Aminobacter aminovorans: one gene and its partner. The protein of the gene in region 1 interacts with the protein of each later gene in a pairwise test. Links are inferred from orthologs where the notes say so. Each region holds a gene or a part of one and is shown on either strand. Other genes may lie near its edges. The genes, in order: gyrA and gyrB.

What was found.
Region 2: the proteins of gyrA (region 1) and gyrB interact in binary tests that used the Escherichia coli proteins (3 or more experiments, as listed by UniProt). The link is inferred for Aminobacter aminovorans from one-to-one orthologs.

The regions. Positions count from the first base shown.
Region 1 is NZ_UFSM01000001.1:3,094,110-3,098,689, reverse strand. The notes cover bases 144-3,511. They hold gyrA (DNA gyrase subunit A), read right to left. Parts: upstream 3,134-3,511; coding sequence 344-3,133; downstream 144-343. Other genes in these bases: DY201_RS15255 (MarC family protein), read left to right, coding at 3,428-3,511; DY201_RS29065 (hypothetical protein), read left to right, coding at 144-230. Also shown: more of DY201_RS29065, read left to right, coding at 78-143; more of DY201_RS15255, read left to right, coding at 3,512-4,057; DY201_RS29850 (nucleotidyltransferase domain-containing protein), read left to right, coding at 4,223-4,384; DY201_RS15250 (amino acid transporter), read left to right, coding at 4,406-4,580. UniProt on the Escherichia coli protein: A type II topoisomerase that negatively supercoils closed circular double-stranded (ds) DNA in an ATP-dependent manner to maintain chromosomes in an underwound state.
Region 2 is NZ_UFSM01000001.1:94,744-105,583, forward strand. The notes cover bases 3,633-6,746. They hold gyrB (DNA topoisomerase (ATP-hydrolyzing) subunit B), read left to right. Parts: upstream 3,633-4,022; coding sequence 4,023-6,470; downstream 6,471-6,746. Other genes in these bases: DY201_RS00525 (Pr6Pr family membrane protein), read left to right, coding at 6,604-6,746. In the rest of the region: DY201_RS00500 (cytochrome P450), read right to left, coding at 1-205; DY201_RS00505 (NADPH-dependent FMN reductase), read left to right, coding at 401-970; DY201_RS00510 (response regulator), read left to right, coding at 1,110-1,553; DY201_RS00515 (PAS domain-containing sensor histidine kinase), read right to left, coding at 1,623-3,521; more of DY201_RS00525, read left to right, coding at 6,747-7,260; DY201_RS00530 (response regulator transcription factor), read right to left, coding at 7,236-7,928; DY201_RS00535 (sensor histidine kinase), read right to left, coding at 7,925-10,678; potassium-transporting ATPase subunit KdpC, read right to left, coding at 10,736-10,840. UniProt on the Escherichia coli protein: DNA gyrase negatively supercoils closed circular double-stranded DNA in an ATP-dependent manner to maintain chromosomes in an underwound state.

The DNA of each region.
Region 1 (4,580 bases):
GATGTGAATAGAACGTCATTATAGTGCGTGAAACCAAACAGCGTCTCGTCCGTTGTTTCCAGCAGGAGAACAGCGCCATGATGATCTACATGCTCGCCGCGGCCATGACTCTGGCCATGCTTGTCGCCACCGCCTTCAGCCTCCACCAAGAGGCTCACCGCGTCCGCACCAAGGTGCAGACCGCCCGCGTGCAGCTTCCGGGCTGGCGCAATCCGCGCGCCCCGCGCTGAACAGTTTCTGCCCCTCCAGGCAAAAGCGGCGCCACGGCGCCGCTTCTTTCTCTTTTTTTATGACCCGCACCTAACGCCTGAACAGCAAAGCCGTTCGGCGTCAGGACGTTTTGTCAGCTCTCGCTTGCCGGAGCTTCTCCGGCCGCAGCGTCCTCGCCTGACGCCTCGTCGGTCTCATCCTCGCCCTGCGGCTCGGAAATCCGCTCCACGGACACCACCTTCTCGCCATCGGCGGTATTGAAGATGGTGACGCCCTTGGTGGCGCGGCTTGCCGTGCGGATGCCGTCGACTGGCACACGGATGACCTGGCCGCCGTCGGAGACGAGCATGATCTGGTCGTCATTGCCGACCGGGAACGTCGCCACCAGCTTGCCGATTTCCGCCACCTTGGACACATCGGTGGCCCGGATGCCCTTGCCGCCACGGTTTGTCAGGCGGAAATCATAAGACGAAGAACGCTTGCCATAGCCATATTCGGTGACCGTGAGCACGAACTGCTCGTGCTCGCCCAGGAACTGGTAACGCTCCTCGGTGATGTCGGTTTCCTCGCCGACGTCCTCATTGGTCAGCGCGATATCCTCGTCGTCGCCGGCAGCGATGCCCGCAGCCAACCGCCGTTCGGCGACGGAGCGCTTGAGATAGGCCGCACGTTCCGCCGGGCTTGCCTCGACATGCTCGATGACCGCCATCGAGATGACGCGGTCGCCTTCGGCCATGCTGATGCCGCGCACGCCGACGGAGTTGCGGCTCTGGAACACGCGCACGTCGTCGACGCGGAAGCGTATGCACTGGCCGGAATCGGCGGTCAAAAGCACGTCGTCATTGTCGGTGCAGGTCTCGACGCCGAGAATCTCGTCGCCTTCTTCCTCCAGCTTCATGGCGATCTTGCCATTGCGCTTGACGTCGACAAAGTCGCTCAGCTTGTTGCGGCGCACGGTGCCGCGCGTGGTGGCGAACATCACATCGAGTTCGGCCCAGCTTGCCTCGTCCTCGGGCAGCGGCATGATCGTGGTGATGCGCTCGCCCTGTTGCAGCGGCAACAGGTTGATCAGCGCCTTGCCGCGCGACTGTGGATTGCCGATCGGCAGGCGCCAGACCTTTTCCTTGTAGACGATGCCGCGCGACGAGAAGAACAGCACCGGCGTGTGCGTGTTGACCACGAACAGCCGGGTGACGAAATCCTCGTCCTTCGTCGACATACCCGAGCGGCCCTTGCCGCCGCGGCGCTGTGCCCGGTAGAGCGACAGTGGGACGCGCTTGATGTAGCCGGAGTGGCTGACGGTGACGACCATATCCTCGCGCGGGATCAGGTCCTCGTCTTCCATGTCGGCGCCACCGTCGGTGATCTCGGTCCGGCGCGGCACCCCGAATTCGTCTCGCACGGCAACCAGTTCGTCCTTGACGATCTGCTGGATGCGGGCCCGCGACGACAAGATGTCGAGATAGTCGGTGATCTCCGTGCCGATCTTGTTGAGTTCGTCGGCGATTTCATCGCGACCCAGTGCCGTCAAGCGCTGCAGGCGCAGCTCGAGAATGGCGCGCGCCTGTTCTTCCGACAGGTTGTAGGTGCCGTCATCGTTGATGCGGTGGCGCGGATCGTCGATCAGGCGGATCAGCGACTCGACGTCGGATGCCGGCCAGCGCCGCGTCATCAACTGGTCGCGCGCCGTCTGCGGATCGGGCGCGGTACGGATCAGCTTGATGACCTCGTCGATATTGGCAACCGCAATCGCCAGGCCGACCAAGATGTGGGCGCGGTCGCGCACCTTCTTGAGCAGGTACTTGGTACGGCGGCTGATCACCTCTTCACGGAAGGCGACGAATGCCTTCAGCATGTCGAGCAGCGTCAGCACTTCCGGCTTGCCGCCATTGAGCGCCACCATGTTGGCGCCGAACGAGGTCTGCAGCGGCGTAAAGCGATAGAGCTGGTTGAGGATCACCTCGGCGTTGGCATCGCGCTTGAGCTCGATGACGACGCGGTAGCCCTGGCGATCAGACTCGTCGCGGATGTCGGAGATGCCCTCGATGCGCTTGTCGCGCACCAGTTCGGCCATCTTCTCGATCATCGTCGCCTTGTTCACCTGGAAGGGAACTTCGGTGATGATGATCGCCTCGCGGTCGCCGCGGCTTTGCTCGATATTGACCCTGCCGCGCATCATGACCGAGCCGCGGCCGGTCGAATAGGCGTTGTAGATGCCCGAGCGCCCGAGGATCAGGCCGCCGGTGGGAAAATCTGGGCCTGGAATGATTTCCATCAGGTCGGGCAGGTCGATACCGGGATTTTCCATGACGGCGATGGCGCCATTGCAGACTTCGACCAGATTGTGCGGCGGAATGTTGGTCGCCATGCCGACGGCGATGCCGCCGGCACCATTGACCAGCAGCGCCGGGAAACGCGCCGGCAGCACGCGCGGCTCCTGGCCCGACGCGTCGTAGGTATCCTGGAAGTCGACGGTGTCCTTGTCGATGTCCTCGAGCAGTTCATGCGCAACCTTGGTCAGGCGCGCTTCGGTGTAGCGCATCGCAGCGGGCGGATCGCCGTCGATCGAGCCGAAATTGCCCTGCCCGTCGATCAGCGGCACGCTCATCGACCAGTCCTGCGCCATGCGCACCAAGGCGTCATAGATCGACGCATCGCCGTGCGGGTGATATTTACCCATCACGTCGGCGACCGGACGCGCCGACTTCACATATTTGCGGTTCCAGTGGTAGCCGCTCTCATGCGAGGCGAAGAGAATGCGGCGGTGCACCGGCTTCATGCCGTCGCGCACGTCGGGCAGCGCGCGGCTCACGATCACGCTCATCGCGTAATCGAGGTAGGAGCGCTGCATCTCCTCGATGATGGAAATCGGCTCGATGCCGGAGGGACCGTCAGGTCCACGCGGTGATTTCTGGTCGGTCAACTCGGATCACGCATGTTGGGAATCATTTACCTTATATATAGGAACGGTCGTTGAATGACCAATTCCGGCGGCGCTTTTCCAATGCTGATTTGGGACGCGATTTCAAAAGGATAGCTTGCGCTTCCAACATTGCGTCGAGATGTCCCTGTCTGTCCCCACCGCCATTGCGCCGGCAACGGCCGGATGCCGCAGCAGAATCTGCCGGCAAGGGCAAAATGACTTCCGTACGGCCGAATTTGCCACTGGCGCGGCAACGGTCGCCGGGTTAGCCTGCACGCGCCGGGGAGATGCCTGATGCCGCTTTTCGACACTGTTTTCAATGCCTTCGTCACCATCCTCGTGACTATCGACCCGCCCGGCCTGGCGCCGCTGTTCCTCGCGGTGACACGCGGCATGAATCGCGAGCAGCGCCTGCAGGTTTCGGTACGTGCGAGTGTCATCGCCTTTGTCGTGCTGGCGGTCTTTGCCGTTGCCGGCGCCGCCATCCTCACCGTGTTCGGCATCACCTTGCCCGCCTTCCGCGTCGCCGGTGGCTTCCTGCTGTTCTTCATCGCCTTCGAGATGGTTTTCGAGAAGCGCCAGGACCGCAAGGAGAAGATTTCGGATGTCGCGATCACCCGCGACCACATCCACAACATCGCCGCCTTCCCGCTCGCTATTCCGCTGATCGCCGGTCCCGGCGCGATCTCGGCGACGGTGCTGCTCTCCGGCTCGTTTCAGGGTTGGGCCGGCCAGTTGGCACTGGTCCTGATCATCCTCGCCTGCCTCGCCGCCACCTATCTGGTGTTCGTTCTCGCCGAACGCATCGACCAGTTCCTCGGCCAGACCGGCCGCTCGATCCTGACTCGCCTCCTCGGTGTGATCCTGGCAGCCCTCGCTGTGCAATTCGTTGCCGATGGTATCAAGGCGCTGATGGCGAGCTAGGGCGCGACAGGCCACAAGACCGCTCTGCCCCCGTCGATCCAGGCCACCGGCATTCGTCAGCTGCGCAGCCGGCTGCGGGGCCGGAAGTCAGGCCGTTCGTCGAACGAAGCAGCCTTGATCCGGGCCTCGATACGGCTAAAGCAGCGCAAAAGAACAGCCCCTGGCATGAATCAGCCCGATACGCCGGACCATGACGCATGGTGCGCCTGGCATCCAACCGAGTTGGCGCGCCACCTGACCGGCGTCTCCCTGCCCTGGTGCGTCGTCGGCGGCTGGGCGCTCGACCTCTGGCACGGCCATCAGACACGCGAGCACGAAGACCTCTAATTCACGGTCCTGCGCAGCGACGTGCCCGTCTTCCGCCGCGCACTCGCCGGCATGGAATGCCACACTGCCGGAGATGGCATCGTCAAGCACCTGCCCGCGCAAAGCGCCCCGTCTGCCGAAATCTCCCAGATCTGGTGCCTGGACGTCGTGCGGCACTGCTGGCGCGTCGACATGATGATCGAGGAAGGTTCGCCGG
Region 2 (10,840 bases), 3.0 Mb from region 1 along the record:
GCACGTGGCGGATGAGCCCCGGATCATTGGCAATGACCAGCGGGCCGCCGACACCGTTCACCGAAATCCAGGGTTCGTTGTAGGATGGCTCACCCCACAGTTCGAGCGGGTTGCGGTAGACGATGCGCATCATCTCCAGCGTCGACGGCGGCGTGGTGCGCGGCGTCGGCGCGGGCGGGACGAAGGGTTCAGGTCTGGTGTCCATCAACTTTGCCTCATCGGGTGAATGTAGGCATCGAGAGTGCGCGCGTCCATGTGGCCGAATTTGTCGATGACCGAGATGTGACCCAGTCACCCAAAGGTGCCTTCTTGCCACGGGAGGGTTCGGGCGACTATTTGCTGACAGTCACCTTTTGATACCACCTCCACCTACCCCCTAAACTGCCCAAGGACTGAAATCTTGAAACACCAGCTCAACATCGTTGTGGCCAGCACCCGCCCAGGCCGCGTCGGCCCTGTCTTCGCCCGCTGGCTCGATGCCTATGCGCGCGAGCACGGCAAGTTCGAACCCGTCATCACCGACATCGAGGCATTTGGTCTGCCCATCTTCGACGAGCCCAAGCACCCGAGGCTCGGCCAGTACGAGAACGAACACACCAAGAAATGGTCCGAGGCGATCAAGGCCGGCGACGCCTTCGTGTTCGTGACGCCGGAGTACAATTTCTTCGCCGCGCCTGCGCTGGTCAATGCCGTCAACTACCTGGCGCGCGAGTGGAACTACAAGCCGGCGGGCTTCCTGAGCTATGGCGGCGTTTCGGCCGGTCTGCGCGCCGTACAGTCGGAAAAAATGCTTTTGACGACGCTGAAGATCATGCCGATCCCCGAGGCGATCGCCATTCCCGCGTTCACCCAGCATCTCCAAGAGAACGGCGAGTTCAAGTCGAACCCACTGATCGACGACAGCGCCAAGACGATGCTCAACGAGCTGTTTCGCTGGAGCGAAGCGCTGAAGCCGCTGCGTGTCGGCTGACCACATCGTCCAGGACCACAGCTGAGGCGACGAACACTGTCTTTGCGGAAATTCAACCACCTGGCATGCAACCTATCCCTGTCGGTGACGTTTGGCCCATGCAACCAATCAACAGGGAATACACGTGTAGAGTAACATGATGAACTGCAAGGTGATGGTGGTCGAAGACGAGATCTTCGTTGCCACCGAAATTGAAAGCATGCTCGAAGAGCTAGGACACCAACCGATTGGCATCGCCATGGACTCGGCGAGCGCCCTCGATCTGGCGCAGCATGCCGAGATAGCGCTTGTCGACCTCAATTTGCGGGATGGCCCTACCGGCCCTTCGCTGGGCAAGATTCTTGCCGAACAGTTCGGTGTGACGGTGCTGTTCATCACCGCCAATCCTTCGCAACTGGGCGATGGCGTTCCCGGCACGATCGGCGTTCTGCCCAAGCCGGTGATGGACGAAGAATTGTCCGAGGCGGTCCGATATGCAGTGGCGCGCCGACACCGCCTTGCCGCCGATCCGCCAACACGGCTGAAGCTTTTTGGAGCGGATAATTGCAATGACCGCGATGACGGGTTTGGCGTAACCGCCTGACGGAAGCGCGACGACTCGACACCATTAGGGGCGCTCCGGCCGAGGCCGTTGCGCTCCTTTGTCGTCATTCTAGCGCCGCAGCGTTGCCGAGCGGTTGAGCTGTGCTGCCGGCACCGTCAGCTCCACTTCGAGCCCATCTGCGTTCCAGCGCCGGCGCAGCGTGCCGCCAAGCTGGCCCTGGACGCTCAGCGTGATCAGGCGACTGCCGAAACCTTCGCCGGCAGGCGGACCCGACACTGGCGCGCCACCCGTCTCCTTCCAGACCATGCGATAATTGTCGCCGCTCAGAACGGCGTCGATGACCACGCGGCCATCGGCCTCCGCCAAGGCGCCATACTTCGCCGCATTGGTGGCAAGCTCGTGAAAAAGCAACGCAAGCGGAGTGGCCGCGCCGTCGTCGATGGTGGCGTCATCACCGTGAAAGGCGAAACGGCCGGACTGCTCGCCGACATGTGGCGCGAGCAGAAGCTCGACCAAGGCGCGCAGCGAAGACTGGTTGTTCTGCGGCCGAGATGCCTGACTGTGCGGCCGGACGAAATCATGCGCCTTGCCCATAGCGCTGATGCGCTGTCTGAGTTGATCGGCCAGGGGCTTGATGTCGGGATAGGAGCGCGCCGACAGGCTGATGATTCCATTGAGCACCGAAAAGATGTTCTTGATGCGGTGGCTGAGTTCGTGCGCGACGATCTCGCGCTCTTCGGCAACCTGCTTGGTTTCGTGGATGTCGGTGCAGGTGCCGAACCAGCGGATGATCTCGCCGGCCTCGTTGCGAATGGCCAGCGCCCGGCCCAGCGTCCAGCGATATTCGCCATTGGCGTGACGCAGCCGGTACTCGATCTGGTAAGGCTCGCCGGTGGCGAGCGAATGGCGCCACAATTCCCAGGCGCGATCCTGGTCGTCGGGATGGAACATCCCTGCCCATCCCTCGCCATCCGTCGAGCCGAGCGGCATGCCGGTGAATTCGTACCAGCGCGCATTGTAATAATCATGGAAACCGTCGGGCCTGGTCGACCAAACCATCTGTGGCATGGTGTCGGCAAGTGTGCGGAAGCCAGCCTCGCTTGCCGCCAGTGCCGCCTCGACCGCCTTGCGCTCGGTAATGTCGATGACGACGCCCGGCAGACGCGGATTGCCGCCACCGGTGTCGAAAAACTTGCCCGTGGCCAGAACCCAGCGGATTGCGCCTTCGCCGTCGACAAGGCGATACTCGGCCCGAAAACCGCCGCGCTTGGCGATTGCCTCGTCGGTCTTGCGCGCGACAAAGTCCCGGTCGGCGGGATGGATGCGCCTGAAGAAGCCTTCAGCCGAAATGCCCTGTTCGGCTTCGGCGAGGCCGACGCCGAACATCTCGGCGAAACGCGCGTCGGCTGTGACGATCCGGCTGGTCAGATCGAGTTCCCAGGCCCCGACGATGCCCGAGGCCTCGAGCGCCAGGGACAGGCGCTCCTCGCTGCGGGCAAGCGCCTTTTCGGCACGTACGCGCTTGGTGGTTTCAGCCAAGATGGCAAATGCGCCGACCGCCTCGCCGTCGTCGTCGAGCAACGGACTATAGTCGAGCTCGAGCCAGACGCGTTCGGCGGCACCATTGCGCCACAGCACGAGCTCCTGATCCTCGTAGGTCAGCGTTTCACCTTCGAAGATGCGATCGATAACGGTACGGTTGAACTGCGCGACCTCGGGCCAGCTGTCGAAGACCGACGTGCCAAGGCACGCCGGATGCCGGGCGCCCGCGATGTCGCGGTAGGCGTCGTTGTAGATCATCACGCCCTTGCGGCCGATGAGCAGGCACATCGGCATTGCCGATGCCAGCATGATGCGGATCGTCATCCGTACGACTGCTGGCCAGGAACCGATCGGACCGATCGGCGTAGACGTCCAGTCCAGGGCCTCGATGAGCCCGGCCAGCTCACCTGAAACGATCGGATTGGAAACCTTGTCGTCGGCCTTCAATGGTCTTGTGGTCGGCATGGATGAGAATTTTCTCGGCTGAAATCTGTTGTGAAAAGTGTAGGCCGGCAAAAAGTAGTCCCCACCGTGTCAGACGGAAGTGGGACGACATTATTGATGAGCCTGAATGCACCAGCGCGGCGTTTGTTCCAAACTCCGCCTACATGAACGGACGAGAAATCACATAGTTTCGCCAGTTTGCCAACAATCGGCGGCTTCCACGCAGCATCGCCAAGATGCTGCCGTCGATCGGCTTCCGGTAGCAGTGTGTCGGCATTTGGCTCACGTAAATGACGGCCTGTACTCGTTTTCGGGACGCGCTGCAGGCAGCCGGGATGGGCCGAACCATCAAGCCGGAGGACGAGGCGCCGCAAGGCCACGCCGCATGGCTTTATCCCCTCGCAAAAGCCCGGTAAAACTTGGAAAAACCACACTTAACGCCTATATCTGGGGCACCAACGGGCGTGCGATTCGGGGCCGATTTTGCCGCGTCCTCCTGCGGCAGTCAGACGAAAGTTTTTCATGAGCGACCAGTCCGAGAACCTTCCCGGCGCAGAAGCCGAGTACGGCGCAGATTCCATCAAGGTTTTGAAGGGGTTGGATGCCGTCCGCAAGCGCCCAGGCATGTATATCGGCGACACTGACGACGGCTCGGGCCTGCATCACATGGTCTATGAGGTCGTCGACAACGCCATCGACGAGGCGCTGGCCGGCCACGCCACGCTGGTGACGGTTTCGCTCAATCCCGATGGATCAGTGACCGTGACCGACAACGGTCGCGGCATTCCCACAGATATCCACCCTTCGGAAGGTGTTTCAGCCGCCGAGGTGATCATGACGCAGTTGCATGCGGGCGGTAAGTTCGACCAGAACTCCTACAAGGTTTCGGGCGGCCTGCACGGCGTCGGCGTGTCCGTCGTCAACGCGCTGTCGGTGTGGCTGAAGCTCAGAATCCGCCGCAAGGGCGAAATCCACGAGATGACCTTCAGCCACGGCAATGCCGTTGCACCGCTGAAGGTCGTGGGACAGGCCGGCAACGAGACCGGCACGGAAGTGACTTTCCTACCCTCGTCCGACACCTTCACCATGGTGGATTTCGACTACAACACGCTGGAACACCGCCTGCGCGAGCTGGCTTTCCTGAATTCGGGTGTGCGCATCGTCTTGTCCGACAAGCGCCATGCCGACGTGAAGGTACAGGAACTGCTCTATGACGGCGGCCTGATCGAATTCGTCAGATATCTCGACCGCGCCAAGAAGCCGCTCATCGCTGCACCGATCGCCATCCGTGCCGAGCGCGACGGCATCACGGTCGAAGTGGCGATGTGGTGGAACGACAGCTACCACGAGAACGTGCTGGCCTTTACCAACAACATCCCGCAGCGCGACGGCGGCACGCACCTTGCCGGCTTTCGCGGTGCCCTGACGCGCCAGGTGACCGGCTACGCCGAGACCTCGGGCATTTCCAAGAAGGAAAAGGTCTCGATCACCGCCGACGACACCCGCGAGGGCCTGACTGCTGTGCTCTCGGTCAAGGTTCCCGATCCGAAATTCTCGTCGCAGACCAAGGACAAGCTGGTGTCCTCCGAGGTCCGCCCGGTGGTGGAAAGCCTGGTCAACGAGGCCCTCGGCACCTGGCTCGAGGAACATCCGGCGGAAGCCAAGACGCTGATCGCCAAGGTGGTAGAAGCGGCAGCGGCCCGCGAAGCGGCGCGCAAGGCGCGCGAGCTGACCCGCCGCAAGGGCGTGCTCGACATCACCTCTTTGCCGGGCAAGCTGGCCGACTGCCAGGAACGCGACCCGGCGAAATCTGAAATCTTCATCGTCGAGGGTGACTCGGCAGGTGGTTCCGCCAAGAGCGGGCGCTCGCGCCAGAACCAGGCGATCCTGCCCCTGCGCGGCAAAATCCTGAACGTCGAGCGCGCCCGCTTCGACCGCATGCTGTCGTCGGACATGATCGGCACGCTGATCACCGCGCTCGGCACGTCGATCGGCAAGGACGAGTTCAACGCCGACAAGCTGCGTTACCACAAGATCATCATCATGACCGACGCCGACGTCGACGGCGCCCACATCCGTACGCTTTTGCTGACGTTCTTCTTCCGCCAGATGCCGGAGCTGATCGAGCGCGGGCACCTCTATATTGCCCAGCCGCCGCTCTACAAGGTGATGCGCGGCAAGAGCTCGCAGTACCTCAAGGACGAGAGTGCTTTCGAGGCGTACCTCGTCGACGTTGGTCTCGATGAGGCCTCGCTGACGCTGGCGTCAGGCGAGGTGCGCACCGGCCAGGACCTGCGCGCAGCGATCGCCGACGCGCTTGGCGTGCGGACGCTGATCGATGGCCTGCATACGCGCTATTCGCGGCCGGTGGTCGAACAGGCGGCAATCGCCGGCGCGCTCAACCCCGACATCTTCAACGATCTCGGTCGCGCCAAGGCGATGGCCGAAACCATCGCCCAGCGCCTCGACCTGATCTCTGAGGACATCGAGCGCGGCTGGACCGGGGAAATTGCGACCAGCAATGACGGCTCGGGCGGCTACGTGTTCGAACGCACGCTGCGCAGCGTCAAGGAGAGCATCCACCTCGACATGGCGCTGATCAATTCGGCCGACGCACGCGCGCTCGACCGCTATGCCGGCCGCCTCACCGAGCTTTATGCCCAGCCGCCGGTGCTGCGCCGCAAGGACAATTCCGAGACACTGGCGGGGCCGCTTGCGCTGCTGGGCGCAGTGTTCGCGTCAGGCCGCAAGGGCCTGACCATGCAGCGCTACAAGGGCCTCGGCGAAATGAACGCCGAGCAGCTGTGGGAGACCACGCTGGACCCGAACGTGCGCTCGCTGCTGCAAGTCAAGGTCAATGACGCCACCGACGCCGACGCGCTGTTTGCCCGCCTGATGGGCGACGAGGTCGAACCGCGCCGCGACTTCATCCAGGAAAACGCACTCAGCGTGGCCAATCTGGACGTGTGATCCCCGTGGGATCCAAGCTTGAAACCTCGCCCCCTTCGCTCAGCGGAGGGGGCGATTTTCGTTTCTGGGGACGCATTGCGCTGACGGCCTGTTGATGTAGCTTGGCGGCTGAAATCACTCAGGAATGCCCGCTTTGCCCCTTCGCCGCAGCCTGGCCTTCATCACCGCAATCAGCGCCTGGTCAGCTCTTGGGTTGCAGCTTATGCTGCTGGTCGGACGGATGACGGCCGACGGCGCGTCTGTCGTCGAGGCGGTGTGGCGGTTCTTTGGGTTCTTCACCATCATCATGAATCTGATGGCCGCCGTGGTAGCAAGCGCCATGGCGCTAAGCCCCGGCACCGCACTCGCCGGGCCCCGCTCGCGACTGGTGACGGCGGCTGCGATCGTGTTCGGCGGGCTGGTCTATTCCGTGCTGCTGCGGGCGATCTGGCAGCCGACCGGCTGGCAGGCCGTCGCCGACCATGCGCTGCATGATGCGACGCCGGTGTTGTTCTTCCTGACCTGGCTGGCATGGGATCACGGCGGCCTGAGATGGCGCGATGCGCTGTGGGCGGCGGTGCCGCCGCTGGCCTATTGCGGTTACGCCTTTGCCAGGGGTGCGGCGGACGGCTGGTACGCCTACTGGTTCCTCAACCCGGAAGCACTGAACCTCAAGCAGCTCTCAGCCAGCATCGTGGTGCTGACCGCGGCCTTCCTGATCATCGCCGTCACCCTGATTGCGATCGACCGCCTGCTCGTGCGCCGCGACGTCATCCGCCCGGCAAGTCAGTCAGGCTCGCGCAGCCTGTAGCCGACGCCGGTCTCTGTGGTGATGTAATGCGGCTCGTCGGGGGTCTTTTCGATTTTCTGCCTGAGCTGGCGGACATAGACCCGGAGATACTGCACGTCGGCCGAACCGCCCCAGACATGCTCAAGCAGGAAGCGATGGGTGAGCACCTTGCCGGCGTGTTGCACCAGCACGCGCAGGATGTCGTATTCCTTGGGTGACAGCTTCACTTCGAGGCCACCAAGCCTGACGATACGCTTCACCAGATCGACCGACAGCTCGCCGGTCTGGAACACCGGCTTTTCGCCCTGCTGCTGCAGCCTATGGCGAAGGGCAGTACGGATGCGCGCGGCGAGCTCGTTCATGCCGAAGGGTTTTGTCACATAGTCGTCGGCGCCGAGTTCGAGCGCCTTGACGATACCGGCTTCGTCGGTGCGGCTGGACAGAATGATGACAGGCACCTGAAGCCCCTCCTGCCGCCACACTGCGAGCAAATCGTGACCGCCCATGTCAGGCAGGCCGAGATCGAGCAGAATGAGATCAGGCTTCTCCGCCTTGACCATGACCATCGCCGGCTTGGCCGCCGGAGCCTCGGATATGGCATAACCCTGGGTGGAGAGCCCGACCCGCAGCAACTTGCGGATCGGCGGCTCGTCATCGACGATCAGGATCTTCACCGCAGCGTTGGTCATGCAATTTCGTCCAGGTTTGGTCCGTCCAGGTTTGGCCCACCAAGATTTGGTTCGCCAGGATTTGGCCGCTCGGCCGTCACCGGCATTGTGATGGTAAAGACCGCGCCGGGGCGGTCGGCCCGGTTGGAGGCCACGATGGTGCCGCCCATCGCCTCGACGAAGCCCCGGCAGATCGACAGGCCGAGGCCGGTGCCGGCGCGGACATGATCGCCCTTGCGGACGCGATAGAACGTATCGAAGATCCGTTCCAGATCGGCCTGTGGAATACCGGGGCCCTCATCCATGACCTGGATCGCCACCGACGCACCGTCGGCCCAGCCGCGAATGCGGATCGCCGAGTCTTCGGGCGCATATTTCGCGGCATTGTCGAGCAGGTTGAACAGCACCTGTTCGAACAGCACAGGATCGAGCTTCAGCATCGGCAGGTCGGCCGGCATGTCCAGTTCGGTCTTGTGCCGGGCGGTGATCTTGGCCGCGCGGCGGAGGGCCGAGCCGACGATGTCGCCGACATAATGCAGCGCCGAATTGGGCTCCATCGCGCCCGACTCGATCTTGGTCATGTCGAGCAGATTGGCGATGAAGCGGTTGAGGCGTTCCGATTCGTCGAGCACCGTCGAGACGAGTTCCGCCCTGCCCTCCTCGGGCAGCGAAACGCCGAACTCGCGCAGCGCACCGGCCGCCCCCATGATGCTGGCGAGCGGCGTCTTGAGATCGTGAGAGATCGAGGTCAGCAGCGCCGAACGTAGCCTGTCGGCCTCGACGGCAAGCTTGGCGCGGTCGACATCGGCGACGAGCTGGATGCGCTCGATGGCCACCGCCGCCTGGTCGGCCAGCGCATCGAACAGGCGCTGCTGTTCGGGCGTCAGAAGCGGACCCTGACGGTCGTTGTCGAGACCGACGACACCAACAGCCATGCGACCGGTGCGCAGCGGCAGATAGAGGCGCTTGGCGCCGGGCAAGGTGTCGGCGCCACGGCCGGCGGCGCGGTTGTGCTCCCAGGCCCATTTGGCGGCAGCAATGTCGGCGTCGACGAGCGTGTCGTCGGGCGGATAGCCTGCCTTTACGGCGATGCTGCCATCCTCGGGCAGTAGCAGCACGACACGGACCTTGAGCATCGAGGCGATCTGGAAGGCGGTGGCCCAGAGCACGTCATCGAGCGTGCCGGTGCCGGCGAGCTTCTTGGCGAAGAGATAGAGGTCCTCGGTCAGGCGGGCGCGCTCGCGGGCGGCGGCAGCCTGGCGTTGGACCCGGCCGGTCAGGTTGGAGGCGATGACCGCGACGATCAGGAAAAACAGCAGCGCAACGACGCTTTCGGGGTCGGAAATGTCGAGCGTGTAGAGCGGCGGCAGGAAGAAGAAATTGTAGGCGGCGGCACTGATCAGCGAGGCAAACAGCGCCGGCCACAAGCCAAGCGTGACCGCCGAACTCAGCACTGCCATCAGGAAGACCAGGGCGATGTTGCGGACGTCGAGGAACTGCTGCAGCGCCATGCCGACGACCAACGCGCCGACGACATGCAGCCCCGCCGTGAGATAGGGCCATGGGTCGAAGCGCCGCCGCGGCGTTGCCGTCTTCACGCCTTGCGAAGCGGCTGCCGCATCCTGGTCGGTGCCCGAGGTGACATGGACGCTGATGTTGCCGGCGAGACGGATCAGGTCGTGGGTGACCGAGCCCCCCAAATATTCGCGCCAACGCGACTTGGCCGGCTTGCCGACGACGATGTGGGTAAAGTTGTGGCTACCGGCATGGCGGACGATGTCTTCGGCGACCGACTGGCCGGGGATTGTGATCGCCTCGCCGCCAAGCTGCTCGGCCAGCCGCATGGTGGCGGCCAGCCGGTCCTTGTCGGCGTCGGGCAGGTTGGCCGAGCGCGATGTCTCGACATGAAGTGCCGCCCATGGGCAACGCAGGCGATCGGCCTGGCGGCGGGCGTAACGAACCAGCGAGGCACCACGCGGATGCTCGTCGACGGCGACAAGCACGCGGTCGCCGGCGGCCCACGGCCCTTCGATGGCATGTGCCTGCATGTGGGTGAGCAGTTGCTCGTCGACGCGCTGGGCAGTGCGGCGCAGCGCCAGTTCGCGCAGCGCGGTCAGGTTGCCGGGCGAGAAATAGTTCTCGATGGCGCGGCGCGCCGTTGTCGGCACATAGACCTTGCCCTCATGCAGGCGCTTGATCAGGTCGTCGGGCGTGAGGTCGATGATCTCGACGTCGTCGGCGCGATCGATGATCGAGTCGGGGACCGTCTCGCGCACGGTAACGCGCGTGATCTGGGCGACGATGTCGTTGAGGCTCTCGACATGCTGGATATTGAGCGTGGTGTAGACGTCGATGCCCTGGGTCAACAGCTCCTGGACGTCGAGGTAGCGCTTGGGGTGGCGGCTGCCGGGCGCGTTGCTGTGGGCGAGTTCATCGACCAATGCGAGGGCTGGCCGGCGCGCGATGATGGCGTCGAGATCCATCTCATCAAGCGTACGGCCCTTGTAGTCGACCGCCTTGCGCGGCACGACCTCGAAGCCTTCGACCAGCGCCTGGGTTTCGCGCCGGCCATGGGTCTCGACGACGCCTATGACGACGTCGGTGCCGTCGGCAAGCCGGGCACGGCCCGACATCAGCATCTCGTAAGTCTTGCCGACGCCGGGGGCAGCACCGAGGAAGATCTTCAGACGGCCGCGTCCTTCACGCTCGGCTGTCTCAAGCAGCGCGTCCGGCGAAGGCCTGCCTTCCTTGTCCCTGATATCGTCTGGCATCTGTTCTTTTTACAGTCTGGCGCGCCGTAGTTCCTGTAGAACTCCGGCGCGACCATGTCAGGGCGCAACCGCTGCGTCGAGGGCCAAATTGAGCTTGAGCACGTTCACCACCGGTTCACCCATGAAGCCGAGCTCACGCGCCTCGACATGGCCGTCGACGAG